One region of the Streptomyces sp. NPDC047515 genome, then DNA from elsewhere that is predicted to be linked to it. Evidence: riboswitches for the same ligand, from Rfam matches in the RefSeq annotation. Region 1 holds a riboswitch; each other region holds the start of a gene.
What was found. Region 1 has a riboswitch for cobalamin ahead of ABZ826_RS25865 (cobalamin biosynthesis protein). Riboswitches for the same ligand answer to the same signal wherever they lie in the genome.

Region 1 (9,757 bases):
CGAGAGTGGCTCCGTGGGTGACGGTCCCGTGGTTCTGGAGCAGGCAGCCCGTGCGCTCCCGCAGGGCGGCGAGCATGTTCTCGGCCAGTTCCTCGGTTCCGTAGCGCGCGTAGGCCGCGACCCGGACGGTGCCGCCGAGCATGGCGGCGGCGTAGTGGACCGGGGGCACCTCGGCGACCAGGGTGGAGACGGCCGTGGCGTGCACCGCGTGGGTGTGCACGACAGCGGCCGCTTCGCTGTTCCGGTAGACCGCGAGATGGAGCGGGAGTTCGCTGGTCGGGGCCAGTTCGCCGAGGACCCGGTTGCCCTCCAGATCGACGCCGACGGCGTCCTCGGGGCCGAGCCTCTCGTACGGCACTCCGCTGGGGGTGACCAGGACCGTCCCGCCGACCCGGGCCGACACGTTTCCCGAGGTCCCCACGACGAGGCCGTCCGACGCCGTCCTGCGGGCGGTGGCGACGACCGCGTCCCAGGCCCGTCCGATCGCGTCCCGCTGCTGATCGCTCATGCGGAGATCCTGTCAGCCCGGAAGCCGAACGGACATGCGATCGGCCACAGAAGTCACAAACCGGTGAAGTTCACAAAAGGGGTGGCGGGGGCCGAAATCAGGCCGCTCGGGGCCCCGTCCCGGGCGCGCGCCACATCGGGGCGGACAAACAGAATGACCCGGCTCCGTTTGGAGTCACCACAGTGCCCTTCCCAGTTCATCTTCCGTTCACCCAGGTTGCCTACGGTCCACCTGCCAATGACGTCGAACGATTGCCTGGGTAAATGGAACACATCACGCTGCTCCTCGCGATTGTGATCGTGACAGCTCTAGTGTTCGATTTCACGAACGGTTTCCACGACACCGCCAACGCGATGGCGACGACCATCTCGACCGGTGCGCTCAGACCGAAGACAGCGGTGGCCATGTCCGCCGTTCTCAACCTCGTCGGCGCGTTCCTGTCCGTGGAGGTCGCCAAGACGATCTCCGGCGGGATCATCAACGAGGACGGGTTGCGGACAGAAGTCATCTTCGCGGCACTCGTCGGCGCCATTCTCTGGAATCTGCTGACCTGGCTGGTCGGACTGCCGTCCAGCTCCTCGCACGCCCTGTTCGGCGGCCTGATCGGTGCCGCCGTGATGTCGGCGGGCTGGTCGTCGGTCGACGGCGGCACGGTCGTCACCAAGGTGCTGCTCCCCGCGGTCGCCGCCCCGATCGTCGCCGGCCTGGCCGCGCTGCTGGCCACCAGGCTGACGTACCGGATCGGCGGGAAGATCCGCAACGACGCCCAGGAGAAGGCCACCGCCAAGGGCTACCGCGCCGGTCAGATCGCCTCGGCCGGACTGGTCTCCCTCGCCCACGGCACCAACGACGCGCAGAAGACCATGGGCATCATCACCCTGGCCCTGGTCACCGGTGGCGTCCTGCACCCCGGCGCCAACCCGCCGGTCTGGGTCATCGTCGCCGCCGGTACGGCCATCGCGCTCGGCACCTACCTGGGCGGCTGGCGCATCATCCGCACCATGGGCAGCGGCCTCACCGACCTCAGGCCGCCGCAGGGCTTCGCGGCCCAGACCAGCGCGGCCACGGTCATCCTGGCCTCCTCGCACCTCGGCTTCTCCCTCTCCACCACCCAGTCCTGCTCCGGCGCCGTGATGGGTGCGGGCCTCGGCCGTCAGGGCGGCGTGGTCCGCTGGTCCACCGCCACCCGGATGTTCGTCGCCTGGGGTCTGACCCTGCCGGCCGCGGGCCTGGTCGGCGCGGGCGCGGAACTCCTCACCAAGCAGGGCACCTGGGGTGTCGTCGTCGTCGCGGCGCTGCTGGTCGCGGGCTCCGGCTCGATCTGGCTGGTGTCGCGCCGCAAGCCGGTCGGCCACGGCGATGTCGCGCCGGCGGACGGCACGGCCGAACCGGCGGGCGTCGTCACGACGGCCATCGCCGCCGTCAGCCCGCCGCCCACCGCGGCCCAGGCGACGGCCCAGGACCTCAAGACCACCATTCCGGCCCCGGCCGGCACCTCCCAGGACCCGGCGCGACCCGCCACCGTCTAGGTCAGCCGTCCAGGCCGGCCGTCTAAGGAATCAGCATGAAAATCGACTGGGCAGCCCTCGGCTCCGTCTTCGGCGTCTCCCTCGTGGTCACCGTCGCGCTGGTGGGTCTCTTCACCCTGGGCATCGTCGGTCTCTCCAAGCAGCCCGAACCGGCGGCGCAGGGCGGCTCCGGCGGCTCGCTGCTGCTGGCCCGCGCCGGCGCGTACGTCTGCTTCGGGCTGTGCGCGGCGGCGGTTACGTACGGGATCTATCTGATCGTCGCCTGAGCCCTCCCCCGCGCACTCCCCCGACGGGCCGGACACACCTCGTGTGTCCGGCCCGTTCCGGTGTGCCCGGCCCGATGTGGGCCTCAGCACACTGCGCCGTCGCAGGTCAACGGCAGGTTGACGGGCGTTCGCGGAGCGTGGTGGACTGCCGGAGCCAATTACGGCGACAGCAGAGGAAGCCGGTGCGAATCCGGCGCGGTCCCGCCACTGTCACCGGGGAGCAGTCCCCCACACCGGAAGTCACGGCGCGCGCGAGCGGGCTGGAAGGCCGGGGGAACTGCGGATCCGGGAGCCAGGAGACTCTCGTCGCCGGTCACGTCGAACCAGGGCGCGGACCCTGAGTGAGGACATATCGCCATGCCTGGCTGCCGTGCGTCCGCTGCTGTGGCGCTCTCGTCGAGAGCCGCCTGTACGAAGGTCCTTCGAGGCGCGTCGGCCGGTTGAGCCGTGCGTGCCGACCGCATTTTCGTGTACGGCGCCACGGCCGGTCTGATCGGCGATCTGCTGCTCGGTGACCCCCGCAGGGGGCATCCGGTCGCCGCCTTCGGGCGGGCCGCGGCAGGCGTCGAACGCCGTCTGTGGCGCGACCACCGCGGGTGGGGCGCGCTGCACACCCTTGTCCTGGCCGGAGGTGCCGCGGGGGGTGCCGCGCTGATCAGCCGTGCCGTGCGCGGCCGTCCCGCCGCCTCCGTCGCGCTCACCGCGGCCGCCACCTGGTCCGTCGTCGGCGGTACGTCCCTGGGGCGTGAGGCCCGGACGATCGGCGACGCCCTGGCGGCCGGTGACCTCGAACTGGCCCGCGAGCGGCTGCCGCATCTGTGCGGACGCGACCCGCACTCCCTCGACGGACCGCAGATCGCCCGCGCCGTGGTGGAGTCCGTGGCCGAGAACACCTCGGACGCGGTGGTCGGCGCCCTGGTGTGGGGCGCGCTGGCCGGGGTGCCGGGGCTCGTCGGCTTCCGGGCCGCCAACACCCTCGACGCCATGGTCGGCCACAAGTCGCCCCGCCACCGGCGCTACGGCTGGGCCTCCGCCCGCCTCGACGATGTCGCGGGCTGGCCCGGCGCCCGGCTCACGGCGCTGCTCGCCGTGGCCGCCGGAGGGAGGCCACGTGGCGCGGTACGGGCCTGGCGGGCCGACGCGGCCGAGCACCCGAGCCCCAACGCGGGCCCGGTGGAGGCCTCGTTCGCGGGCGCGCTCGGCGTGCGGCTCGGCGGGACCCTCGTGTACGGCGGGAGGGTCGAGCACCGTCCCGTCCTCAACGGGGCGACGGGCCGGGCGGTGGAGACCGAGGACATCGAACGCGCGGTACGGCTGTCGCGCCGGGTGAGCGCGCTCGCCCTGGGCGTATGTGTGGCCGGACGGCTGGGCGCGGGCCTCGCCGCACGACGCATCGCAGGGCGCCGGACGGCGGGAACTCGTACGGCGGGCACGCGGATCGCAGGACGGAGACGGACATGAGCGGCGGACTGCTGGTCGCCGGGACCACCTCGGACGCGGGCAAGAGCGTCGTCACGGCAGGCATCTGCCGCTGGCTCGTGCGCCGGGGCGTGAAAGTGGCACCCTTCAAGGCGCAGAACATGTCGCTGAACTCGTTCGTCACCCGCGAGGGCGCCGAGATCGGGCGCGCCCAGGCCATGCAGGCGCAGGCCGCCCGGGTGGAGCCGACCGCGCTGATGAACCCGGTCCTGCTCAAGCCCGGCGGCGACCGCTCCAGCCAGGTCGTCCTGATGGGCCGGCCGGTGGGCGAGATGAGCGCCCGCGGCTACCACGGGGGCCGACAGGAAGCGCTGCTCTCCACGGTCGTGGACTGTCTGGAGCGGCTTCGGGACACATATGACGCAGTGATCTGCGAGGGGGCGGGCAGTCCGGCCGAGATCAATCTGCGGCGCACGGACATCGTGAACATGGGCATCGCACGCGCGGCCCGCTTCCCGGTGGTGGTCGTCGGCGACATCGACCGCGGGGGCGTCTTCGCCTCCTTCTTCGGCACCACGGCGCTGCTCGACGCCGAGGACCAGTCGCTGATCGCGGGCTACCTCGTCAACAAGTTCCGCGGTGACGTGTCGCTGCTGGAGCCGGGCCTGGAGATGCTGCGCGGGATCACCGGACGGCGGACGTACGGGGTGCTGCCCTTCGCCCACGGCCTCGGCATCGACGAGGAGGACGGGCTGCGGGTCTCGCTGCGCGGGGCCGTGCGCGAGTCGGTCGTCGCGCCGCCGCACGGCGAGGACGTGCTGCGCGTGGCGGTGTGCGCCGTGCCGCTGATGTCGAACTTCACCGATGTGGACGCGCTGGCCGCCGAACCGGGCGTCGTCGTGCGATTCGTGGACCGCGCCGAGGAGCTGGCCGACGCCGACCTCGTCATCGTGCCGGGCACCCGCGGCACCGTGAAGGCGCTGGCCTGGCTGCGCGAGCGCGGCCTCGCCGACGCCCTGGTCCGGCGCACCGCCGAGGGCAGGCCGGTCCTCGGCATCTGCGGCGGCTTCCAGATCCTCGGCGAACACATCGAGGACGAGGTCGAGTCGCGGGCCGGGCACGTCGACGGCCTCGGCCTGCTGCCCGTACACATCCGCTTCGACCGCGAGAAGACCCTCGCCCGCCCCGTCGGCGAGGCGCTCGGCGCGCCCGTCGAGGGGTACGAGATCCACCACGGCGTCGCGGACGTGCGCGGCGGGGAAGCGTTCATCTCCGACGACCGAGGACGCAGCCTCGACGGCTGCCGGGCCGGCTCCGTGTGGGGCACCCACTGGCACGGCGCGCTGGAGAGCGACGCGTTCCGCCGCCGCTTCCTGACCGAGATCGCGCGCGCCGCCGGCCGGCGCTTCGTCCCCGCCCCCGACACCTCCTTCGCCGCGCTGCGCGAGGAACAGCTCGACCGCCTCGGCGACCTCGTCGAAGAACACGCGGACACCGACGCGCTGCTGCGGCTCATCGAGTCGGGCGCACCGTCAGGACTTCCCTTCATCGCCCCCGGAGCACCTGGAGCACGCGCATGAACTCCCCTATGAGCACTGTGCTGTTGTTGTCGACGGCCGACACGGACCTCCTCGCCGCCCGCGCCTCCGGCGCGCCGTACCGGATCGGCAACCCCACCCGCATCGACGCCCACGAGGAACTCCCCGCGCTGATCGAAGGCGCCTCCGTCGCCGTCGTCCGCCTCCTCGGCGGCAAGCGCGCCTGGGAGGACGGGCTGGCCGTCCTCAAGGCGTCCGGCATCCCGACCGTGCTGCTGGGCGGCGAGGCCGTGCCGGACGCGGAGCTGATGGCCGAATCGTCCGTGCCGGCCGGTGTGGTCGCCGAGGCTCTGCGCTACCTCGTGGAGGGCGGCCCCGGAAACCTCGTGGAGCTGGCCCGGTTCCTCTCCGACACCGTCCTGCTGACCGGTCACGGCTTCGCCGAGCCGCAGAAGATGCCCGAGTGGGGCCTGCACGGCGACCGCGAGTTCATCGAGGGCCGCCCGACCGTCGGCGTGCTCTTCTACCGGGCGCACCAGCTCTCCGGGAACACCTCGTTCGTGGACGTCCTCTGCGACGCGGTCGAGGCGCGGGGCGCCAACGCCCTGCCGGTGTACTGCGGTTCGCTGCGTGGCGCGGACGCCGGTCTGTACGAACTGCTCGGCAGGGCGGACGCCCTGGTCGCCACGGTCCTCGCGGCGGGCGGCACCCGCGCGTCGGACGCCTCCGCCGGGGGCGACGACGAGGCCTGGGACATCGGCGCACTGGCCGATCTGAACGTCCCCGTCCTCCAGGGCCTGTGCCTGACCTCCTCGCGTGCCGCGTGGGAGGCGTCGGACGCGGCGCTCTCCCCCATGGACGCCGCGATGCAGGTCGCGATCCCCGAGTTCGACGGCCGGCTGATCACCGTCCCGTTCTCCTTCAAGGAGCAGGGACCCGACGACGTGCCGGTGTACCGCGCCGACCCCGAACGCGCCGCGCGTGTCGCCGGAATCGCAGTGCGCCACGCCGTCCTCAAGCACAGGACGAACGCCGAGAAGAAGCTCGCCCTCGTCTTCACCGCCTACCCGACCAAGCACTCCCGCGTCGGCAACGCCGTCGGACTGGACACGCCCGCGTCGGCGGTACGGGTCCTGGACGCCCTGCGGGAGGCCGGTTACGCGGTCGACGGGCACCCCGACAACGGCGACGAGCTCATCCACCGCCTCATCAGCGCCGGTGGCCACGACGTCGAGTGGCTGACCGAGGAGCAGCTCGCCGCGGCCCCCGCGCGGGTGCCGCTCGCCGACTACCGAGCCTGGTTCGACACACTGGAACCGGAGCTGCGCGACTCGATGCTGGAGCACTGGGGCGAGCCGCCGGGTTCGCTGTACGTGGACGGGGACGACATCGTCCTCGCCTCGTTGCAGTTCGGGAACGTGGTGGTGCTGATCCAGCCACCGCGCGGCTTCGGCGAGAACCCGATCGCGATCTACCACGACCCGGACATGCCGCCGTCGCACCACTACCTGGCGACGTACCGCTGGCTGGAGGCCGCAACATCGGAGGGGGGCTTCGGCGCGGATGCCGTCGTCCACATGGGCAAGCACGGCACGATGGAGTGGCTGCCGGGCAAGGGCCTCGGCCTGTCCGCCGGTTGCGGCCCCGACGCCGTGCTCGGCGAACTGCCGCTGATCTACCCGTTCATCGTCAACGACCCGGGCGAGGGTACCCAGGCCAAACGACGCGGGCACGCCACGGTGGTGGACCATCTGGTGCCGCCGATGGCCCGTGCCGACACCTACGGCGACCTGGCCAAGCTGGAGCAGCTGCTCGACGAGTACGCGCTGGTCAGCGATCTCGACCCGGCCAAGGCCCCGTCGGTGAGGGCGCAGATCTGGACGCTGGTGAAGGCGGCCGAGCTGCACCACGACCTCCATGTCGACGAACAGCCGGGCGACGACGACTTCGACTCGTTCGTCATGCACATCGACGGCTACCTCTGCGAGATCAAGGACGTCCAGATCCGCGACGGCCTGCACATCCTCGGTGGTGGCCCCGTCGACGAGGCGCGGGTCAACCTGGTGCTGGCCGTGCTGCGCGCCTCCCAGGTGTGGGGCGGCACGGCGAACGCGCTGCCGGGGCTGCGGGCCGCGATCGCCGGGCACTTCGGGCTCAGCGAGAAGGAGTTGCTGGCCGAGCCCGGCGCCGCGGTGAAGGTGCCGGCCGAGCTGACCGAGCTGGTCGACGGTCCGGCGCGCACCGGCGCCGACGCGATCGATCTGCTGGAGCAGTTGTGCCGCCGGCTCGCCGAGGGCATGGAGGAGCGCGGCTGGGACATCGCCGCTGCGGCGGGGCTTGCACGGGACGTCCTCGGCTTCGAACTCCCGGACGCGGTGGCCGTGTTGGGCTTCGCGTGCGAGGAGGTCGTACCCCGGCTGGCGCGGACGACGGACGAGATCGACCACATCCTGCGGGCCCTGGACGGTGGCTTCGTACCGGCGGGCCCGTCGGGCTCCCCCACGCGCGGGCTCGTCAACGTGCTGCCGACCGGGCGCAACTTCTACTCCGTGGACCCGAAGGCGATTCCGTCGCGGCTCTCGTGGGAGGTCGGTCAGTCGCTCGCCGACTCGCTGATCGCCCGGTATCTCGCCGACACGGGCGACTACCCGAAGTCGGTCGGCCTGACCGTGTGGGGCACCTCCGCCATGCGTACGCAGGGTGACGACATCGCGGAGATCCTGGCGCTGCTCGGCTGCCGGCCGGTGTGGGACGACGCCTCGCGGCGGGTGACCGGGTTCGAGGTCGTGCCCGTGAGTGAACTGGGGCGCCCGCGCATCGATGTGACGGTGCGGATCTCCGGGTTCTTCCGCGACGCGTTCCCGCATGTGGTGGGGCTGATCGACGACGCGGTCCGGACGGTGGCGGAGCTGGACGAGCCGGCCGACGCCAACCATGTCCGGGCGCACGCCGACGAGGACACGGCGGCCCACGGTGACCGGCGGCGGGCCACGGCCCGGATCTTCGGGTCCAAGCCGGGGGCGTACGGGGCGGGGCTGCTGCCGCTGATCGACGCACGGAACTGGCGCAGCGACGCGGACCTGGCCGAGGTGTACGCGGTCTGGGGCGGCTACGCGTACGGGCGCGGGCTCGACGGGCGGGCGGCGCGCGGGGACATGGAGACGGCGTTCCGGCGGATCGCGGTGGCGGCGAAGAACGTCGACACCAGGGAACACGATCTGGTCGACGCCGACGACTACTTCCAGTACCACGGCGGCATGGTCGCCATGGTGCGGCATCTGACCGGCGAGTCGCCCGAGGCGTACGTCGGTGACAGCGCCACGCCCGACCAGGTGAAGACGCGGACGCTGGGCGAGGAGACGCACCGGGTGTTCCGGGCGCGGGTGGTGAATCCGCGGTGGATGGCCGCCATGCGTCGGCACGGGTACAAGGGCGCCTTCGAGATGGCCGCGACCGTGGACTACCTGTTCGGGTACGACGCGACGGCGGGGGTCGTCGACGACTGGATGTACGAGAAGCTGTCGGCGGAGTACGTCTTCGACGAGACCAACCGGGACTTCATGAAGACGTCCAACCCCTGGGCGCTGCGCGGGATTTCGGAACGGCTGCTGGAGGCGGCCGAGCGGGGGCTGTGGGAGGAGCCGGACCAGGAGACCCTGGACCGGCTCCGGGCGACCTACCTCGAACTTGAGGGAGATCTGGAGGGAGAGGCGTGATCTCCCTGGGAAGCCCCGCGTCGGCGGGGAGCACGCTCTGCGCCAGATCGCGGCAACCTGCGCGGCTGGACCATCCCCGCGCCGGCGGGGAGCACGTCCTCACCCTCGCCGAACGGGTGCCGGAGCACCGGCCAATCGACCATGAGTTCCCCGAAGGAGTGATCGCCACGTGAGCACCCCCTACCCGTTCACCGCCGTCGTCGGCCAGGACGATCTGCGGCTGGCCCTTCTGCTCAACGCAGTGAACCCGGCCGTCGGCGGTGTCCTCGTCCGCGGCGAGAAGGGCACCGCCAAGAGCACGGCCGTACGTGCCCTTTCCGTGCTCATGCCGGAGGTGGACGTCGTCCCCGGATGCCGCTTCTCGTGCGACCCGTCCGGACCCGACCCGGCGTGCCCGGACGGACCGCACGAGCCGGGTCGGGGCGCGCCGCGCCCTACCCGCATGGTCGAGTTGCCCGTGGGTGCCTCGGAGGACCGGCTGGTCGGCGCGCTCGACATCGAGCGAGCACTCGCCGAGGGAGTGAAGGCCTTCGAACCGGGGCTGCTCGCCGACGCGCACCGCGGAATCCTCTACGTCGACGAAGTCAACTTGCTGCACGACCACTTGGTCGACCTCCTGTTGGACGCCGCCGCCATGGGCGCTTCGTATGTCGAACGCGAAGGTGTCTCCGTACGGCACGCGGCTCGATTCCTTCTGGTCGGGACCATGAACCCCGAGGAGGGGGAGCTCAGGCCCCAGCTCCTCGATCGATTCGGGCTGACCGTGGAGGTCGCCGCCTCG
Region 2 (9,757 bases), on a different contig from region 1:
GCCAGCCAGCGGGCCACCTGCGGATCGAGGTCGCGTTCGGCGTTCACATCGAGGGGAACGTGCAGCAGGGAGCAGGAGGCCGCGACATCGACCCGGTCGGCGAGACCGAGCAGGGTGCCGAGCGTCGCCAGGGACCGCTGGTGGTCGTTGATCCATACGTTGCGGCCGTCGACGACTCCGGCGACCAGCCGCTTGCCCGGCAGACCGCCGACCGCGGCGAGATCCGGCAGATTGGCGGACGCCGGGCCCGTGAAGTCGAGCGCGAGTCCGTCGACCGGCGCCTTCGCCAGAACGCCGAGGGCCTTGCCGAGCCGGTCGAAGTAGGAGGCGACGAGGAGTCGCGGCCGGTCGGCGAGCGCGCCGAGGCAGCGGTAGGCATGTGCGGTGGCGCTGAGCTCCGCCGCGGTGCGGTCCTGGACCAGGGCCGGCTCGTCGAGCTGCACCCACCGGGCGCCGGCCGCGCGCAGATCAGCCAGCACCTCCGCGTACACCGGCAGCAGCCGGTCGAGCAGGGTCAGTGGTTCGAAGTCGGCGGCGACGCCCGGAGCGGGCTTGGCCAGCAACAGATATGTCACCGGGCCCACGAGCACCGGCCGGGGGCTGAGCCCGAGGGCCAGCGCCTCCTCGAACTCCGCGACCTGCTTGGCGGAGTCGGCGGTGAAGACGGTGTCGGGACCGAGCTCCGGCACCAGGTAGTGGTAGTTCGTGTCGAACCACTTGGTCATTTCGAGCGGCGCCACGTCCTGCGTACCGCGCGCCATCGCGAAATAGCCGTCCAGCCTGTCGGCTTCGACGGCGTCGCGGTGCCTGGCGGGTACGGCACCGACCATCACGCTGGTGTCCAGTACGTGGTCGTAGTACGAGAAGTCACCGGTCGGGACCTCGTGGATGCCGTCGTCGACGAGCCGGAGCCAGTTGGCGCGGCGCAGGCCGGCGGCGGTCTCCCGCAGGCCGGCCGCGGTGACGCGGCCGTTCCAGTACCCCTCGACGGCCCTCTTCAGTTCCCGGTCTCCCCCTTGGCGGGGATAGCCGTACACGGTGGCACGGGCTGCCGCGGCTGCGGACTTGCTGGTCACGGGACTCTCCTTCGCGAGCGTGTGTCCTGGTACGACCCCGGGACGTGTCGAAGGCGCGAAGGAAGGGCGGACCGGACCGAACCGCCGCGTCGTGCCGACGCGCGTGCCCTGCCCGATCCGTACGCCGACCCGCCCACGAGGTCACCGGGATCACCGTGCGCGTCCGGCGCGCACGGGCAGTGGCAGGTCTTCGGACTCGTGGGCGCGTCTCGCGTACGAGACACCTACTGGCCGTCGCTTCCCGGAGCCCGTCTCGGACCCAGTGCTTGATGACGGCGGTCGTTCCCACTCACCGCTGCGGGGCAGTCCCGGATTCCCACCGGGTTCCCTCTTGCGACGCGTCTGTCTGGCGGACAGGGCGAACCAGCTGCGCCAACAGACTATGCGCTGACCACGGTTGCCGGCACCTCAGTTGTCCCGGCGAGTGGTGACGGACCGAGGAAGTCGGTTCCGTGGAGCGGGGTACAGCGGCTGACCGCAGCGCAGGTTCCACCGTCCTGACCGGCCGCTGAGCCCGGTCAGGGTGAGCGGGGCGACATCCAGCCGCCAGAACGCCTCCGCCGGCAGAGCGAGCGCCCGTACGACCACCGCCCGCACCACGGCGGGCTCGACGACCGCCAGCACACGACCGCCCTCCTCGCCGTCCCCGGACTCGAGCGCGTCCAGCAGGCCGCCGATCCTGGCGCAGAACTCCAGCAACGACTCGCCGCCGTGCGGAGCCGCCGACGGATCGGTCATCCAGAGCGACACCGCGTCCGGCTCGCTTCCGCTCACCTCGGCCAGCTGCCGCCCGCTCCATCTGCCCATGTCCCAGCCACGGAGCGCGGGTTCGGGCCCGGTGCGCAACCCCAGCGCGTCGGCGGTCCCGGCACACCGTTCGGACGGCCCGCGCACATACCGGTCGGCCGAGGGCACCGCCGCCGCGGCGGCGCGGGCCAGCCGGGCGCCGGTCGCGTCCAGCGGGGCATCGTCGTCGAAGCGGGCCTCGCGCAGCGCGGCGTTGAGCGCCGGTGAGATCAACATCACCTGTACCGTCATGGCCCGGTCAACTCCCTGAACTGTGGTCTCTCGCGTGCGCTCACCTTGGCATGCGGGCGTCACGGCCCCGCCGACGGCACCGTGGCCCTGCCCGCCCCCAGGAGGTATCGTCCGACGGACATGACGAAGGTGTGACGGAAGTCCGGTGAGAATCCGGCGCGGTCGCGCCACTGTGTACCCGTACCCGTACGGGAAGTCAGACCCGGCACCTTCGTCCCAGGCACCACAATCGGGACGCGTGTTCCCTCAGGAGGTTCTGCCATGGCACAGAGTGCTGCCCCCGCCACCGTCGTACCGGCGATCACCCCCATCTCCCTAAAGGCCATTGCCCCTTGGGCGGTCTTCTTCGGCATCGTCATGCTCGTACTGCTGTACTTCGTCGGCGCGGAACAGGGCGCCACCGCGGTCATCTCCGGCGAGGGCGTCCACGAGTGGGTCCACGACGGTCGCCATCTCCTCGGTTTCCCCTGCCACTGACGTACCGTCCGATCCAGGGGAAGACCTCATGAACTCCATATCTGTCAGAGCAGTGCTCGTCCGCGGCATGCTGGCCGGCCTCGCCGCGGGCGCGCTCGCACTGCTCGTCGCCTACCTGCTCGGTGAGTCCCGGGTGGACGCGGCCATCGCGCTCGAAGAGTCACACAGCCATGACCACGGCGGTGGTGAGGAACTCGTCAGTCGCGCCGTGCAGTCCACCGCGGGTCTTGCCACCGGTGTGCTCCTCTTCGGTCTGGCGATCGGCGGGATCGCCGCCCTCGTCTTCTGCTACGCCCTGGGCCGGATCGGCCGATTCGGCCCACGGGCCACGGCCGCGCTGATCTCGGGTGCCGCCCTGCTGACGGTGTACATCGTGCCGTTCCTGAAGTACCCGGCCAACCCGCCGGCCGTCGGCGATCCCGACACCATCGGCCGCCGCACCGCCCTGTTCTTCCTGATGGTCGCCCTCAGCGTGCTGCTGGCGGTCGCCGCCGTCATCCTCGGCAAGCGGCTGGCTCCCCGTCTGGGCAACTGGAACGCGACGGTCACCGCATCAGCCGCCTATGCGGTCGTGATCGGGGTCGCCTACGCGTTCCTGCCCTCGTTCAACGAGGTCGGAAAGGACTTCCCGGCCACCCTGCTCTGGGAGTTCCGGCTCGCCACCCTCGCGGTACAGGCCACCCTCTGGGTGACCTTCGGTCTCGTCTTCGGTCACCTGACGGAACGGCTTCTCGTGCCGAGGGCCGACACCGTCGCGACGGGAGGCGGTACGGCGAACCGGGCCGCGGCAGCCGGCTGACCGGCATACCACTCACCACCAGCGGACATCGGAACCCGCCGGGTGCCTCCCCGGCGGGTTCCGCCGTCCTTCCGGCGCAGCCGTCCCAGGGAAACGGACGGTCGCGTACGTGGAGGAGCTCACACCAGGGGCGCCCGGCTCGCGACGCCTGGCACGCACGCTCGCTGCGTGGCCGGAATGCCCTGGTAGCTCCTTCCCCAAGCTCTCAGCTTCGTTCGAGCAGGGGAGACCCCGTCCGAGGACCTTCCAGCGCCTTGCGATCGCACGCACCAGACGCCGCGAGCTGATCGGACTCCCATGGTGTGAGCTCCTCTTACTGCTCCTTGCCCTGCCGGCGCCAGTCGATCCGGTAGTGCTTCAGCTTCGCGTCCTCCTTCACCAGGCGCATGCCGACGGCTGTCATGACGTGCTGCGACGCGAGGTTGTCCAGGTCCGTGTCACCGTGGACACAGATCACCCCCTGCTCGCGGGCGAACAGCAGCAGCGCCCGCAGTGCCTCGGAGGCGTAACCCCTTCCCTGAGCCGAGGGAACGAGGCCGTAGCCGATCGTGACGTGCCCGTTCTCGTCCGGGGCGCCATGGAATCCCAGCCCGCCGATCACCACTGAGTCCTCACGGCGACATATCTCGTACGAGCCGAAGGGGCTCGGATCCCCCGTCGTCGCGCAGGTGCCGAGGAAGCGCTCGGCCGCGGCCATCTCGCCGGCGGACGGGTATCCCGGCGCCCAACGTGCACCCTCGCCCGGCGTGCCGGCCATCACCTGCAAGGCATCGGAGGCGCTCATCAGGCGGAGCAGGAGGCGGGGAGTCTCAAGGTCGGTCATGACCGAGTGAAGTATCACGCGGGGCGGGCGGACGGCATCCGGATTCTCCGGGACGAGTGTCCGGTGGGCGGCGGGGCGGGGTCTTGCGGGGTCCCCGAACGGGGACATCTCCCCCCGGGCCGTGTGCGAGGCCGCACCAGGGACCTGGAGCGGGCCGCGGCGACGGGCAAGCTCCGCATCGCTCCCGAACCGGCCGCGCACATGGCGATGTCGGCCCATGTGGAGGTGGCGCCGATGCTCGTCGCCCGCCCCGCGATCTTCGGCGACGCGAGCATGTCGCGGAGGGGCCGCGCCGCCGGGCACGCCGCCGTCTTCTCTCCGGACGTCTCCGGCGCCGCCGCCGACACGGACGACGCGGGGCCGCCGCGTCCGAGGCCCACGTGCCGGCCACCGCGGCCCGGCTGAACGCACTGCTGCGGCAGTCGCCCACCCCGGCAGTCACCGCGGCCGAGGGCGCCCTCCTGACGGAATGGCTGAACCGTCTGTCGAACGCCCCTCACGACCGCTGAGACCTCTCGCGACCGTCAGGCGCCGGCCCTCCGGTCACCGTCGAAGTCGAAGTCTCCGGAGAACGCCGCCGCCATTCGCAGATGGCCGGTCGCCTCCGCGCTCCGCCCCTGGCGCTCAAGCGTGCGGCCCAGCATCAGCCGGGCATAGGGCTCCACCGGGTCGCGCTCCAGAACCGCGCGCAGTTCCGTCTCGGCCCTGCCGAGCCGCGCCGAGTGGTAGTAGGTCCGGGCCAGCAGCAGACGCGGGGAGACCTGCTCCGGCACTTCCTCGACCAGCCCTTCCAGAATCCGGGCCGCAGTCATGTACTCCTTCGCCTCGAAGAACATCTGCGCACGGTCCCAACGGTCGGCAGCCGTACCGAACTCGAAATAGGTGTCGCTCACTTGACCTCCACGTTCACGGACCGTCCCCGGACCCGCCCTGGCGCTGACCCAGCCATCTGCCCGGCCACGCTTCACTGACCCGAACATGGCACGCTGGTTGAATATTCCACTAAATTATCGGCGTGGGTACCGGCACCCCCGGGCCCGCACGGGAATAGGTTGAGCCCCATGAGCAATCTCGATCGCCAGGCCGCACTCTCCGTCTGCGGAGGACGGGGCTTCGTCGTCGCCGAGCCCGTACGGGAACTCCTCACCCCCCGCCACGTCCAGCTGGGTGAGTCCACCGAGGTCCGCAGACTGCTGCCCAACCTGGGCCGCAGGATGGTCGGTGCGTGGGCCTTTGTCGATCACTACGGTCCCGACGACATCGCCGGCGAACCCGGGATGCAGGTACCGCCCCACCCGCACATGGGTCTGCAGACGGTCAGCTGGCTGCACGACGGCGAGGTCCTGCACCGGGACAGCCTCGGCAGCCTGCGGACGATCCGCCCGCGCGAGCTGGGGCTGATGACCTCCGGCCGGGCCATCAGCCACTCCGAGGAGAGCCCGAAGTCCCATGCGAGGTATCTCCACGGCGCCCAGCTGTGGGTCGCCCTGCCGGACGCCCACCGGCACGTCGAGCCGCACTTTCAGCACCACACCGAACTGCCGGCGGTCACCGCGCCCGGTCTCACCGCGACCCTGATCCTTGGCGAACTCGACGGCGCCACTTCGCCCGGCACCGCCTACACCCCGATCGTCGGTGCCGACCTGTCCCTGTCCGCCGGTGCCGAGGCCCGCCTGCCGCTCGATCCGGACTTCGAGTACGCGGTGCTCTCGATGTCCGGCCAGGCCGAGGTCGACGGCGTACCCGTGCTGCCCGGCTCCATGCTCTATCTCGGCTGCGGCCGCTCCGAACTCCCGTTGCGCGCGGACGCCGACGCGGGTCTCATGCTGCTCGGCGGCGAGCCGTTCGAGGAGGAGATCGTGATGTGGTGGAACTTCATCGGGCGTTCCCACGAGGAGATCGAGGAGGCCCGGACGGGCTGGATGAAGACGTCCCGCTTCGGAGAGGTGAAGGGCTACGACGGCGACCGGCTGCCCGCTCCCGAACTCCCGCCGGTGGCACTGAAACCACGGGGCCGGGTGCGCTGACCTGGCGCCATGCGTCCGCCCGGGGTCCCCGGCGCGTGCCTTCACCGAGCCCCTTCGCCGAAACGGCGAAGGGGCTCGGGTGTATCCGGCGTGTGCTGACTTCCCGTGTGGTCGGTGCCTTCCGCCACAGGCACCTGTGACCAGGTCTGATCAGACACTTGCTGACCTTTGCCGACTCTGCGGATGGTTCATCGAATGGGTGGAGTGGCTGGCCCTCGGCGTCTGGTCACGGGTGTGCCGGGAGGGCATGGCAACGGCCTCCGGCAATATGTGAGAGTTGACTCTCACATATTGTGAGAGAATACTCTCAGGTTATGGACCATGGTAATCGCCTGGGCGATATTGAGATCACCGACCCGAAAGCCATGCGGGCGCTGGCGCACCCCGTGCGGCTTGCGATCCTCGAACGCCTGCAACGGCACGGGCCTGCGACGGCGACGCAGCTGTCACCGGATGTCGGGGCCACTCCGTCCGTGACCAGCTGGCATCTGCGCCACCTGGCGGGCTTCGGACTGGTCCACGACGCCGAGCCTGGAACCGATCGCAGGGAACGGAGGTGGGAGGCTGCGGCACGGGGGTTCCGGTTCGAGGTACCGGAGGACGAGGAGGGCCGGTCGGCCGCACGGGTGCTGTCCCAGGAAATGTTCGCCCGCTCCGCCGACCTGCCGCATCGCTGGGCGACTGAGACCGAACCTGGACTGGATCCGGTGTGGGGCAGGTTGGCTGGGTTGGCCAACACCCGCGTTGTGGTGTCCGCCGAAGAACTCGCGGCAATCGAGGATGCGATCGAAAGTGTCCTCGCCCCCTACGTGATGCGTGATCCGGCACAGCGGCCGAGCGGTGCCCGTGGCGTCCGGCTGCTGCGCTACTTGCTCCCGGAGGGCGCCGATGAGGAGCCGGCAGGCGAGATCGCATGAACTCCCTGCAGACATCACTGTGGCGGGACCGGCGGTTCCTCCGCTTCTGGGCCGGGCACTCGGTTTCGCAATGCGGGGACCGCATCTCCGAGCTCGCGCTGCCCCTGATCGCCGCGACGACGCTGCACGCCTCGGCCAACCAGGTCGCGTGGCTGACCGCCCTCGTCTGGGCCCCGAATCTCCTGGCCATCGTGCTGGGCGCCTGGGTCGATCACCGGGCCCACAAGCGCCGCCTGATGGTCTTCGCCGATTTGGCGCGTGCGTGCGTCCTACTCACCCTGCCGGCCGCATATTTCCTGTGGGACGCCGTGACGCTCGGCCAGTTGTATGCGGTGGCACTACTGACCGGCGCTGCGTCGGTGCTGTTCAATACTGCCTATCCGCCCTTCTTCGCCCACCTTGTGCCGCGCTCGTCCTACGTCGACGCGAACAGCAAGCTCAGCGCCAGCCGGTCCGCCTCCTACGTCGCGGGCCCCGCCATCGGCGGTGCACTCGTCCAGGCCCTGACCGCACCAGTTGCCGTGATCGCTGACGCCCTGTCCTTCCTGGCTTCTGCGGCCCTGCTGAGGCCGATCCGGGTCGACGAACCCGCCACTGCTACCGGTAAGGCAGCGGAGCCATCACTGCTGCACCGTGCTCGAGAGGGGCTGGCCTTCGTAGTTGGTCACCCAGTGCTGCGGGCGAGCCTCGGCTGCGCGACGACCGTCAACTTCTTCACGTTCGTGTCGGGTACCGGCCTGACCGTGCTGTTCGCCGACCGGGTCCTCGCCCTGTCCCCGGGGACCATCGGGCTGGCCCTCGGTATCGGATCGACCGGAGCTCTCCTGGGCGCGGTGACAGCCCCGAGGATCTCGCGATGGATCGGCGTGGGACGAAGTATCGCGGTCGGCGCGGTCCTGTTCCCAGCCCCCATCGCCATCGCCGCCGTAGCGGACGGTCCGACATGGGCCCGCGCTGGGGCCCTGGGCGTTGCGGAGTTCCTCGCCGGAATCGGCGTCATGCTGTTCGACGTCAACCTCAACTCCCTGCAAGCCGTGGTGATACCGGACGGCATGCGCAGTCGCGTGGCCGGCGCCTACAGCACGGTCAACTACGGCATCCGCCCCATCGGCGCCATCGTCGGAGGCGCGCTGGCCACCTTCATGGGGCTCAGGGCAACCCTGATCACGGCCGCCGTCGGAGGAGCCCTGTCGCTGCTCTGGCTCCTTCCCTCACCCATACCGCGCATCCGTTCCCTGGTTCCCGACGACCCACTCGCCATCGACGGCGGCACCGAGGCAGAGAGCCGACCGGCACCTCGATGACACATAGGTGAAGCTTCCGGCCGCCCTGCCCCTCCAAGGGCACGCAAGCCGCTCGTCAGGCTTGAATCAGATCTTGAATCTTCGGCGGACGGCGGCCGCCTGCGGGCCGGCCGGGAAACCCTGGGGATGAACCGCGGCGGTGGCGAACGTGGACGCCGTGCAGCCGGGTCGGGATGCGCTCGCGGATACCCGGCATCGGCCGCCCGCGCACCGAGCCCGGCTTCCTGCCGACGGTGATCGACCTGATCATCCCGTACCGGACGAGGCGTCCATCGCGGCCATGCGGTGGCTTCGCACCACTGTCGGTATCGAGGCCGGACCGGCGACCGGCACCAATGTGTGGGGAATGTGCCCTCTCGTTGCCCGCATGCACGAAGCGAGGACGCGAGGCAGCGTTGTCACTGTCATCGGCGACACCGCCGATCCGTACCGGAGCACCCACCTCGACCCGGAGTGGGTGCGGGCGCAGGGACTCGACCCCGCGCCGTACGAAGCGGACCTCGCGCGCTTCTCCCGGGCCGGGCGATGGCCGACGGCGTGAACGGCCCGGCTGTGACGCCGCCTGCCGGAAGTGGCTTCCTCGGCATCGCGACCGCGAGCACCTCTCCCGCATCACCTGGGCTTCGCGTCAACCATCCGGATACGGTACGAAGTCCGGTATGAGCGAACAGACTCAGCCCGCGACCGTTCGCGTGTTCATCGCCCTCGCCCCGCCCGACCACGCGAAAGAAGAACTGGCCCGGGAACTGCGCCCCGCCTATGACACATACCCTCACATGCGGTGGAACCGCATCGAGGACTGGCACATCACCCTGGCGTTCCTCGGGGAGCTACCGGCCGAGACGGTTCCGCTCCTGCGCCCGCCTCTCGCCGACCTCGCAGCGGACTACCAACCACCCTGTTTGGCACTGCGCGGCAGCGGAACCTTCGACGACCGGGTGCTGTGGAGCGGAATCGACGGAGACCTCGATGAGCTGCACACGCTTGCCGCCGATGTGCGTACCACGGTCAAGAGCTGCGGTGTCGCCTTCGAGGATCGACCCCTGCGCCCACATCTGACGTTGGCCCGTGCCCGCCGAGGAGATCGATCCTCGGCAGGAGAAATCGCCGAAAGCGTCGCCGGATTCACCGGCCGCCGATGGCCCGCCGAACGTCTGCACCTGGTCGGCAGCAACGTCGGCCGTAGCCGTGGACCGATCCACTATCGCGACATCGAGGCTTGGGCGCTCGGCAACGGGCACCGCACCGGATGGTGAACGAACCAACCAGGGCCGGCCGACAGGCTGTGGACGAGTA
Region 3 (9,757 bases), on a different contig from region 1:
GGAAGTGCTTGGTGCAGGCGGCGACTCCGGCGGCCTGGAGGCCTTCGATGTACGCGGCGGTGTGCCGGGCCACGAGCTGGGTGTCGGCACCGAACGACCGCACGCCGATGATCGGGTTGCCCGGGTTGGAGTTGACGTCCGCGGACGGCGCCCAGTTGAGGTTGACGCCGCACTCGGCGAGCCGGCGGCCCAGCTCCCGGGCGACCGCGCGGGTCAGCTCCACGTCGTCGACATGGCCGAGCGCGAGGTTGCCGGGGAAGGAGGAGCCGGTGCGCACTTCGAGGCGGGTGACGTCGCCGCCCTCCTCGTCGATGGCCACGAGGAGGTCGTCACGCTCGGCCCGGAGCCGGGCGGTGAGCGCGGAGACCTGCTCGGCCGTGCGGATGTTGCGGCCGAAGAGGGCGACGGAGGCGAGTCCTTCGTCGACCCTGCGCAGCACCCAGTCCGGGGCGGTGGTGCCGGTGAATCCTGGCTGCAGTACGGCGAGGGCGTCGCGGGTGACGGTGTCCGTGGTGGATATCAGGGTGGTCATGAGGCAGCGTTATCCCTTCACGGCGCCGTCGGTGAGGCCGCTGACGGCCTTGCGTTGCAGGAAGACGAAGAGGATGAGGATCGGGATGGCGAAGATCGAGGCCGCCGCCATGGTGGCGCCCCAGTCATCGCCGAACTGGCTCTGGAACTGGGAGAGCCACAGCGGGAGCGTCTTGGCCTCCGGGTCCTTGTTGAGGATCAGGACCAGCGGGAATTCGTTCCACGCCGTGATGAAGCCGAAGAGCGAAGTGGCCATCAGGCCGGGGGCGAGCAGCGGCAGGATCACCTTGACGAACGCCTGCGGCCGGGTGCAGCCGTCGACCATGGCCGATTCCTCCAGCTCCTTGGGCACCGCGGCAACATAACCGCGCAGCGTCAGGATCGTGAAGGGGAGCACCATCACCATGTAGAAGAGGGTCAGCGGGACCAGGCTGTTGAGCAGGTCCGCGTCGCGGACCAGCATGTAGATCGCGATGACCATGACTTCCCACGGGGCCATCTGCGCGATCATGAAGACCAGGATCATGCTCTTGCGACCCTTGAACCGCATCCGGGCCAGTGCGAACGACGCGAAGAGCGCGATGATCAGCGAGAAGGTCACGGCGAGCAGCGTGACGGTGAGCGAGTTCCTGACCAGGGTCAGGAAGTTCGGTGCGTGGTACGCCGTCTGGAAGTGCTCGAACGTGATGTCGGTCGGGAACCAGACCGGGGCCTCGGTGATGATGTCGCCGGTCGGCTTGAACGCCGTGCTGAACATCCAGTAGACGGGGAAGACCAGGGCGGCGAAGAGGACGATCGCCGTTGCATTGGGCCAGATGCGGCCGAGCAGTGAGCGCTTCACAGCTCGTCCTCCTCTTGCTTGAGAACGATGCGGAGGTAGTACGAGGTCAGCCCCAGCATGATCAGGATGGTCAGCAGCGAGATGGCCGCGCCCATGCCGTAGTGCTGGTTGCCGACACCCTCGACGAAGGCGTAGATCGGCAGCGTCTCGGTGAGGCGGTTGGGGCCGCCCTCACTGATGGTGAAGATCTGCGGGAAGGCCTTGAAGACCCAGATGACCTCAAGGAAGGTCGTGGCGTAGAGGAAGGGCCGCAGGAACGGGAACGTCACCGAGGTGAAGCTCTTCCACACGCCGGCGCCGTCGAGCGCGGCGGCCTCGTACAGCTCCTTGGCGATGGTGGTGGTCGCCGCGTACAGGTTGATCGCCACGAACGGGATGGACTGCCAGACGATCAGCAGGGTCACCACGAAGAAGGTGGAGAACTGCGATCCGGTCCAGTTGAAGTCGGCCATCGAGTGCCAGCCGAGCTTGTCCAGCACGTAGTTGACGATGCCGAAGCGCGAGGCGAACAGCCACTGGAACACGGTGGACGCGGCCACGACCGGCATCGCCCAGGCGAGCACCAGGCCGACCATCAGGGTGAGCCGCATCTTCTTGCCGAGACGGGCGAGCAGCAGTCCGACCAGGGTGCCGACGATCATGATCAGGACGACGTTGACGCCGGTGAACACAATCGTGCGGAGCGTGACCTTCCAGAAGTCCTCACCGGTGAGGATCTCCTGGTAGTTCTTGAAGCCGTTCCACTCGGTGACATGCTGGATCAGCTGTCCCATATTGAGGTTCTGGAACGACAGCATGACGTTCTTCACCAGGGGATACCCGAGGAAGATCGCCGTCACCGCGAGCGCGGGAACCATCAACAGGTACGGCGCTGCGCCGATACCCACCCTCCGCTTGCTTCCCCCGGGCCGCCCGACGGGTGTCTTCCCGTCCTGCCCGCGGACCGCGGCCGTCCGGGCCACCTCCGTGGGATCGGTTTGCACTGCCATGCTCGCCATCTCTTCCAACAAAGCCCTACACGGAACGGTGCGTACGACCGGGGCGGCGGGTCGGGACCCGCCGCCCCGGCGCGGGACGCGCTACTGCGGCTACTGCTGCTGGCTGAGGCGCTTGTTGAGCTCGCCCTCGACCTGCTTGGCGGCGTCGGCGGGCGACTTGCCCTGCAGGACCAGCGTCATGTAGGTCTTGATCGGGTTCGGCGGATTCTCGACCGGCGCCCACTCCGGGATCAGCGGCGTGGTGCCACCGGACTTGGCGGCGGCCGGACCGGCGGCCTCGGCTGCGGGCTGGCCCACGGTGTACTTCTGCATCGCGTCGTTCTTCGGGGACCAGCCGGCCTCCTTGATGAGCGCGCCGTCGTTCTGCTCGGAGAGCGCGATCTTCAGGAATTCCTTGGCCAGGTCCTGCTTCTTGCTGCCCGCGGCCACGGCGAGGTTGGAGCCACCGAGGAAGACGCCCTCGGGCTTGTCCGCCGTCTCACCGGGGATGGTGAAGAAGCCGATGTCGTCCTTGAGCTTCGGGTTGGCCTTGATGGCGGTGCCGGCCTCGTAGCCCATGGCGATGATGGCGCCGGTCTTGCCCTTGGCGAAGACCTCGGCCTGCTGCGGGGTGGCCTCGTCCTTGTCCTTGGGCGCCTTGGAGTAGGCCTGGTACTGCTTGTAGACGTCCATGGCCTCGGCGACCTTCGGGTCGGCCAGGTTGGAGACGTACTTGTCGCCTTCCTTCTTGACCGGCGAGACGTCCTTGCCGACGAGCAGACCGTCGAAGAAGTACCAGTTCTGGCCGGGCAGGTAGATCGGCTCGGCCTTGCCCTTCTCCTTGATGGCGTCGAACGCCTTGAAGAGGTCGGCACGGGTCTTCGGAGTCTCGGTGATACCGGCGTCCTTGAAGACCTTCTTGTTGTACATGACGACGCGGTTGCCCACGTACCACGGCAGGGCGTACTGCTTGCCGTCGTAGACGGAGGGCTGGTTGACGCCGTCGGCCCAGGCGGAGCCGATCTCCTTCTTGAGGTCACCGAGGTCGGCGAGGCCGCCGGTCTTGGCATACGCCGGGGTCTGGGTGTTGCCGATCTCCAGGACGTCCGGCGGGTTGGACTCGGAGAGGGCCGTGGTGACCTTCTGCTGAATGCCGTTCCAGTCCTGGACTTCGATCTTCAGCTTGGCCTTGGTCTTCTTCTCGAACTCCTCGGTGACCGTCTTGGTCCACCCGTCCGGGTTCGAGCCGGACATCGTCCACACGGTCAGGGTCTGGCCCTTGTACGCGTCCGGACCGGCCTTCTTGCCGCTGTCGCCGCCGTCGTCGGACCCACACGCCGCAAGGCCGATCATCATGCCCGCGACGCCGATCGCCGCGATGAGCTTGCGCTTCACGCCAAACCCTCCTCAGGGAAACTGCAACCCCGCCCACCGCGAAGACATTCGACGAGTACTGCTGGGGCTGGACCTGGTCTTTAATGGTTTAGACCAGCACCGGGAGCTTGGCCTAGACCTTTAGGGGTGTCAAGGGTGTATAAGAAGTGCACTCGCGTCCGTTATAGGACCGACACCTAAGGGAGGGCGACGAGCCGTGACCGGACCGTGCCACCATGTGAGCCGCGACAGACGGAGGAGCCGGTGACGGCAGCAACGCAGCAGTCGGGAAGGCGGGCCATGGGTGCCGACGGGGGCAGTACGGAGAACGAGACGGGCGCGGCCACGCGGACGGCACGCGTCCCGAAGTACTACCGGCTGAAGCGACATCTCCTCGACATGACGGACACCATGCCGCCGGGCACCCCTGTGCCACCGGAACGAACCCTGGCCGCCGAGTTCGACACCTCGCGCACCACCGTGCGCCAGGCGCTCCAGGAACTGGTCGTCGAGGGCCGGCTGGAGCGCATCCAGGGCAAGGGCACCTTCGTCGCCAAGCCGAAGGTCTCGCAGGCCCTGCAACTCACCTCGTACACCGAGGACATGCGCGCCCAGGGGCTGGAACCAACGTCCCAGCTGCTGGACATCGGCTATGTCACGGCCGACGACACGCTCGCCGGACTGCTCGACATCACGGCCGGTGGCCGCGTGCTGCGGATCGAGCGGCTGCGGCTCGCCAGCGGGGAGCCGATGGCGATCGAGACCACGCATCTTTCGGCCAAACGCTTTCCCGCGCTGCGCCGTTCGCTGGTGAAGTACACCTCGCTCTACACCGCACTGGCCGAGGTGTACGACGTCCGGCTGGCCGAGGCCGAGGAGACCATCGAGACCTCGCTCGCCACCCCGCGCGAGGCCGGTCTGCTCGGTACGGACGTGGGCCTGCCGATGCTGATGCTGTCCCGGCACTCGCTGGACGGGCAGGGCGAGCCGGTGGAGTGGGTGCGCTCGGTCTACCGCGGCGACCGGTACAAGTTCGTGGCACGTCTGAAGCGGCCGACGGACTGACCCCGGACGCGGCGGCCGGCTGATCCCGGCCCGCGCACTCGCACACCCGGCCGTCAACGGCCCCCGTGGACCGCATCACTCCACGGGGGCCGTTCGCCTGCCTCCGCAGGGGCCGACTCTCGCATGTTTGGCAACATTCCGAACATTCGATCCCGTTCGCGGGACCGTTGCCGGACCGCAATGCGGACAGGGGGTGACGGTGACCGGAAGCCTCCCCTAGATTTCCTGCGCATTACACCAGGTGCTCAGCGAGGGGACGGAGTCGCCGCATGCCAGCAGACCCTGAAGGAAAACCGCCCACCATCACGCCGGTGCGGGTGGTCATCGCCCTCTGTCTCGTCGCGCCGTTCGTGGCGATGCTCTGGGTGAGTTCGTACGCGAAGGTGGACCCCACCTTCATCGGCATCCCGTTCTTCTACTGGTACCAGATGCTCTGGGTGCTGATCTCCACCGCGCTCACGATGATCGCGTACAAGCTGTGGCAGCGTGACCAGCGCGCCCGCAAGGGGGGTGCGTCGGCATGAAGGACGGCGTGAACGGCGTCGCGCTCGGCGTCTTCATCTTCTTCTTCCTGGCCGTCACGGTCATGGGCTTCCTGGCGGCGCGCTGGCGCAAGGCCGAGAACGAGGCCAGCCTCGACGAATGGGGCCTGGGCGGACGGTCGTTCGGCACCTGGGTCACCTGGTTCCTGCTCGGCGGCGACCTGTACACCGCGTACACCTTCGTCGCCGTGCCCGCGCTGATCTACACGGCGGGCGCGGCAGGCTTCTTCGCCGTGCCGTACACGATCCTCGTGTACCCGCTGATCTTCACCTTCCTGCCGCGGCTGTGGTCGGTCTCGCACAAGCACGGGTACGTCACCACCTCGGACTTCGTCCGCGGACGCTTCGGCTCGAAGGGGCTGTCGCTGGCGGTCGCCGTCACGGGCATCCTCGCCACGATGCCGTACATCGCCCTCCAACTCGTCGGCATCCAGGCGGTGCTGGACGTGATGGGCGTCGGCGGCGGCGAGAACACCCACTGGTTCATCAAGGACCTGCCGCTGCTGATCGCGTTCGCGGTGCTCGCCGCGTACACCTACTCGTCCGGTCTGCGGGCGCCCGCGCTGATCGCGTTCGTCAAGGACGGGCTGATCTACCTCGTCATCGCGGTGGCGATCATCTACATCCCGATCAAGCTCGGCGGCTTCCACGACATCTTCGCCAAGGCGGGCGAGGCGCTCTCGCAGACCAACCCGAAGACCGGCAAACCGCACGGCGCGCTCGCGCCGGGCGAGGCGGGCCACTGGGGTTACGCCACCCTGGCGTTGGGCTCGGCGCTCGCGCTCTTCATGTATCCGCACTCGATCACGGCGACGCTCTCCAGCCGCAGCCGCAATGTGATCCGGCGCAACACCACGATCCTGCCGCTGTACTCGCTGATGCTGGGCCTGCTCGCGCTGCTCGGCTTCATGGCCATCGCCGCCGGGATCAAGGTGGACAACGGGCAGTTGGCCATCCCCCAGCTGTTCGAGAACATGTTCCCCGACTGGTTCGCGGGCGTCGCGTTCGCCGCCATCGGCATCGGCGCCCTGGTGCCCGCCGCGATCATGTCGATCGCCGCCGCGAATCTCTTCACCCGCAACATCTACAAGGACTTCCTGAAGCCGGACGCCACCCCGGAGCAGGAGACCAAGGTCTCCAAGCTGGTGTCCCTGCTGGTGAAGGTCGGCGCGCTCGCCTTCGTCCTGACCATGGACAAGACGGTCGCGATCAACTTCCAGCTGCTCGGCGGGATCTGGATCCTCCAGACGATGCCGGCCCTGGTCGGCGGCCTGTTCACCCGGTGGTTCCACCGCTGGGCGCTGCTCGCGGGCTGGGCGGTCGGCATGGTGTATGGCACGGTGGCCGCGTACGGGGTCGCCAGCCCGACCCAAGCGCACTTCGGCGGTTCGTCCAAGGAGATTCCCGGCATCGGCGAGATCGGCTACATCGGTCTGACGGCGTTCGTGCTGAACGTGATCGTGACGGTGGTGCTCACCTTCGTCCTGAACGCCGTGAAGGCACCCGCCGGAATCGACGAGACCGCCCCGGGCGACTACACGGCCGACGCGGGCGACCCGGACGTCCAGGTGGAGCTCCCGCCGGCCACGGCCGGAGCGCCGGGCGGCGGCCACTGACGACCGCTCCGACACCGGCCGACGGCCCGTCGAGCCCCCTTCTGCGGGGCGCGGCGGGCCGTCCCTGCGGATGGGGCCGGACGGCCCCGGAGAGGGCCGCACAGCTCGTTCTGTGGGCTTGACCCGAGTCGGCCGACACAACATGTGGGGGCTGCCTCATCGGGCGGCCCCCACATGTATGCTCATGCTCGCTGTCGCCGCAGGGGAATCCGGTGCGAATCCGGAACTGTCCCGCAACGGTGTGTTCGGTGCGCTTTTGCGCACCCCCGAGTAAGTCCGAGGACCTGCCGACAGCGCATCCGGCTCGACCGAACCGGATGCCAGACGTCCGGGCCTCGCGGATGGGCCGGTGGACGCCGTACGGAGTGCTGCCCCGCTCGGGCCCGCCTCTGCCCGGCTGCCCCCCGTTCCCCGCCGGCCCCGAGCCGAGCGAGGGAGAGCATCACGTGACCATCGCGCCAGCCGATCCGGCTTCAGTCGCCGTGTCCGAAGCGGCCGAGTCCGAGGGGACCGCACACGACGGACCGGGGACCGCACTGCTGCGGACCCTGACCGACCTCACCGTCGATCTGCCCGACACCGACCCCGGTCGTGTCGCCGCCGCCGCGCTGCGCGGACGCAGCGCCCGGTCGGACGAGGCCGAGCTGCGCTCGCTGGCCACCGAGGCCGCCGCGGGGCTGATCTCCGAGGACCCCGCCTACTCCCGGCTCGCCGCCAGGCTCCTGACCCACGCCATCGCGGACGAGGCGGCCGGCCAGGGCGCGGTCTCCTTCTCCGCGTCCGTCGCCGTCGGACACCACGAGGGCCTGATCGCGGACCGTACCGCCGAGTTCGTCGCGCTGCACGCGGACGCCCTCGACGCGCTGGTGGAACGCTCGCTCGCCGCCGGCGCCGACGACCGGTTCGGCTACTTCGGGCTGCGGACCCTGCACAGCCGCTATCTGCTGCGCCACCCGCACACCCGCCAGGTCATCGAGACGCCCCAGCACTTCATGCTGCGGGTCGCGGCCGGGCTCGCCGAGAACGGTTCGCGGCGCGCTCTGGACGAAGTGGCCGCGCTGTACGGGCTGATGAGCCGGCTCGACTATCTGCCCTCCTCGCCGACCCTGTTCAACTCCGGTACCCGGCACCCGCAGATGTCCTCCTGCTACCTGCTGGACTCCCCGCTCGACGAGCTCGACTCGATCTACGACCGCTACCACCAGGTGGCGCGGCTCTCGAAGCACGCGGGCGGCATCGGGCTCTCGTACTCCCGCGTCCGCGCCCGCGGTTCGCTGATCCGCGGTACCAACGGGCACTCCAACGGCATCGTGCCGTTCCTGAAGACGCTCGACGCCTCCGTCGCCGCGGTCAACCAGGGGGGCCGCCGCAAGGGCGCCGCCGCCGTCTACCTGGAGACCTGGCACGCGGACATCGAGGAGTTCCTGGAGCTGCGCGACAACACGGGCGAGGACCAGCGGCGTACGCACAACCTCAACCTGGCGCACTGGATCCCGGACGAGTTCATGCGCCGGGTCGACGCGGACGGCGAGTGGTCGCTGTTCTCGCCCGCGGACGTGCCCGAGCTGGTCGACCTGTGGGGCGACGACTTCGACGCCGCGTACCGGGCCGCCGAGGCCAAGGGGCTGGCCCGCAAGTCGATGCCGGCCCGCGAGCTGTACGGCCGGATGATGCGTACCCTCGCGCAGACCGGCCAGGGCTGGATGACGTTCAAGGACGCTTCCAACCGGACCGCGAACCAGACCGCCGAGCCGGGCCGCGTCGTCCACTCCTCGAATCTGTGCACCGAGATCCTCGAAGTCACCGATGACGGCGAGACGGCCGTCTGCAACCTGGGTTCGGTCAACCTCGGCGCGTTCGTCGCCGAGGGCACCATCGACTGGGAGCGGCTGGACGCCACCGTCCGGACCGCCGTGACCTTCCTCGACCGGGTCGTCGACATCAACTTCTACCCGACCGAGCAGGCCGGCCGCTCCAACGCGAAGTGGCGCCCGGTCGGCCTGGGCGCGATGGGTCTGCAGGACGTCTTCTTCCAGCTGCGGCTGCCGTTCGACTCCCCCGAGGCGCGCGCTCTCTCCACGAAGATCTCCGAGCGGATCATGCTCGCGGCGTACGAGGCGTCCTGCGAGCTCGCCGAGCGGTCGGGCCCGCTGCCGGCCTGGGCCGAGACGCGTGCCGCGCGCGGGGTGCTGCACCCCGACCACTACGACACGGAGCTGAACTGGCCGGAGCGCTGGGACGCGCTGCGCGCCCGCGTCGCGAAGAGCGGCATGCGCAATTCGCTGCTGCTCGCCATCGCGCCCACGGCGACGATCGCCTCGATCGCGGGTGTGTACGAGTGCATCGAGCCGCAGGTCTCCAACCTCTTCAAGCGCGAGACGCTCAGCGGTGAGTTCCTCCAGGTCAACGCGTATCTGGTGGAGGAGCTGAAGCAGCTCGGCGTCTGGGACGCGCGGACCCGCGAGGCACTGCGCGACGCGAGCGGCTCCGTGCAGGGCTTCGCCTGGATCCCTGAGGACGTGCGGGCGCTGTACCGCACGGCGTGGGAGATCCCGCAGCGCGGACTGATCGACATGGCGGCGGCCCGTACGCCGTTCCTCGACCAGAGCCAGTCGCTGAACCTCTTCATGGAGACGCCGACGATCGGCAAGCTCTCCTCGATGTACGCGTACGCCTGGAAGCAGGGGCTGAAGACGACGTACTACCTGCGCTCGCGCCCGGCGACCCGGATCGCCCGTGCGGCCTCCGGCCGGACCGCGGCCAGCGCCCCCATCCCCGTACAGCAGGCTTCGACGCCCGACGCCGACGCGA

Region 2: linked by a shared signal. The riboswitch ahead of ABZ826_RS09600 (CbtB-domain containing protein) and the one ahead of ABZ826_RS25865 (cobalamin biosynthesis protein) in region 1 are both predicted to bind cobalamin.
Region 3: linked by a shared signal. The riboswitch ahead of ABZ826_RS02550 (ribonucleoside-diphosphate reductase subunit alpha) and the one ahead of ABZ826_RS25865 (cobalamin biosynthesis protein) in region 1 are both predicted to bind cobalamin.

Annotation. Positions count from the first base shown of each region.
Region 1 covers NZ_JBEYTM010000035.1:60,268-70,024, forward strand. The annotation lists gene ABZ826_RS25850 (class II aldolase/adducin family protein) at 1-508, opposite strand, end outside; gene ABZ826_RS25855 (inorganic phosphate transporter) at 772-2,037, shown strand; gene ABZ826_RS25860 (hypothetical protein) at 2,073-2,303, shown strand; cobalamin riboswitch at 2,475-2,606, shown strand; gene ABZ826_RS25865 (cobalamin biosynthesis protein) at 2,751-3,764, shown strand; gene ABZ826_RS25870 (cobyric acid synthase) at 3,761-5,302, shown strand; gene cobN (cobaltochelatase subunit CobN) at 5,311-8,976, shown strand; gene ABZ826_RS25880 (hypothetical protein) at 8,973-9,149, shown strand; gene ABZ826_RS25885 (putative cobaltochelatase) at 9,146-9,757, shown strand, end outside.
Region 2 covers NZ_JBEYTM010000008.1:152,035-161,791, forward strand. The annotation lists gene metE (5-methyltetrahydropteroyltriglutamate--homocysteine S-methyltransferase) at 1-1,076, opposite strand, end outside; cobalamin riboswitch at 1,240-1,459, opposite strand; gene ABZ826_RS09595 (histidine phosphatase family protein) at 1,485-2,114, opposite strand; adenosylcobalamin (AdoCbl) riboswitch at 2,237-2,330, shown strand; gene ABZ826_RS09600 (CbtB-domain containing protein) at 2,376-2,591, shown strand; gene ABZ826_RS09605 (CbtA family protein) at 2,620-3,390, shown strand; gene ABZ826_RS09610 (GNAT family protein) at 3,704-4,213, opposite strand; gene ABZ826_RS09615 (hypothetical protein) at 4,337-4,618, shown strand; gene ABZ826_RS09620 (tetratricopeptide repeat protein) at 4,738-5,106, opposite strand; gene ABZ826_RS09625 (pirin family protein) at 5,275-6,240, shown strand; gene ABZ826_RS09630 (helix-turn-helix domain-containing protein) at 6,534-7,157, shown strand; gene ABZ826_RS09635 (MFS transporter) at 7,154-8,461, shown strand; gene ABZ826_RS09640 (hypothetical protein) at 8,829-9,002, shown strand; gene thpR (RNA 2',3'-cyclic phosphodiesterase) at 9,121-9,717, shown strand.
Region 3 covers NZ_JBEYTM010000002.1:246,209-255,965, forward strand. The annotation lists gene ABZ826_RS02515 (glycoside hydrolase family 3 protein) at 1-532, opposite strand, end outside; gene ABZ826_RS02520 (carbohydrate ABC transporter permease) at 542-1,372, opposite strand; gene ABZ826_RS02525 (sugar ABC transporter permease) at 1,369-2,229, opposite strand; gene ABZ826_RS02530 (extracellular solute-binding protein) at 2,461-3,744, opposite strand; gene ABZ826_RS02535 (GntR family transcriptional regulator) at 4,024-4,788, shown strand; gene ABZ826_RS02540 (DUF3311 domain-containing protein) at 5,058-5,312, shown strand; gene mctP (monocarboxylate uptake permease MctP) at 5,309-6,946, shown strand; cobalamin riboswitch at 7,118-7,253, shown strand; gene ABZ826_RS02550 (ribonucleoside-diphosphate reductase subunit alpha) at 7,393-9,757, shown strand, end outside.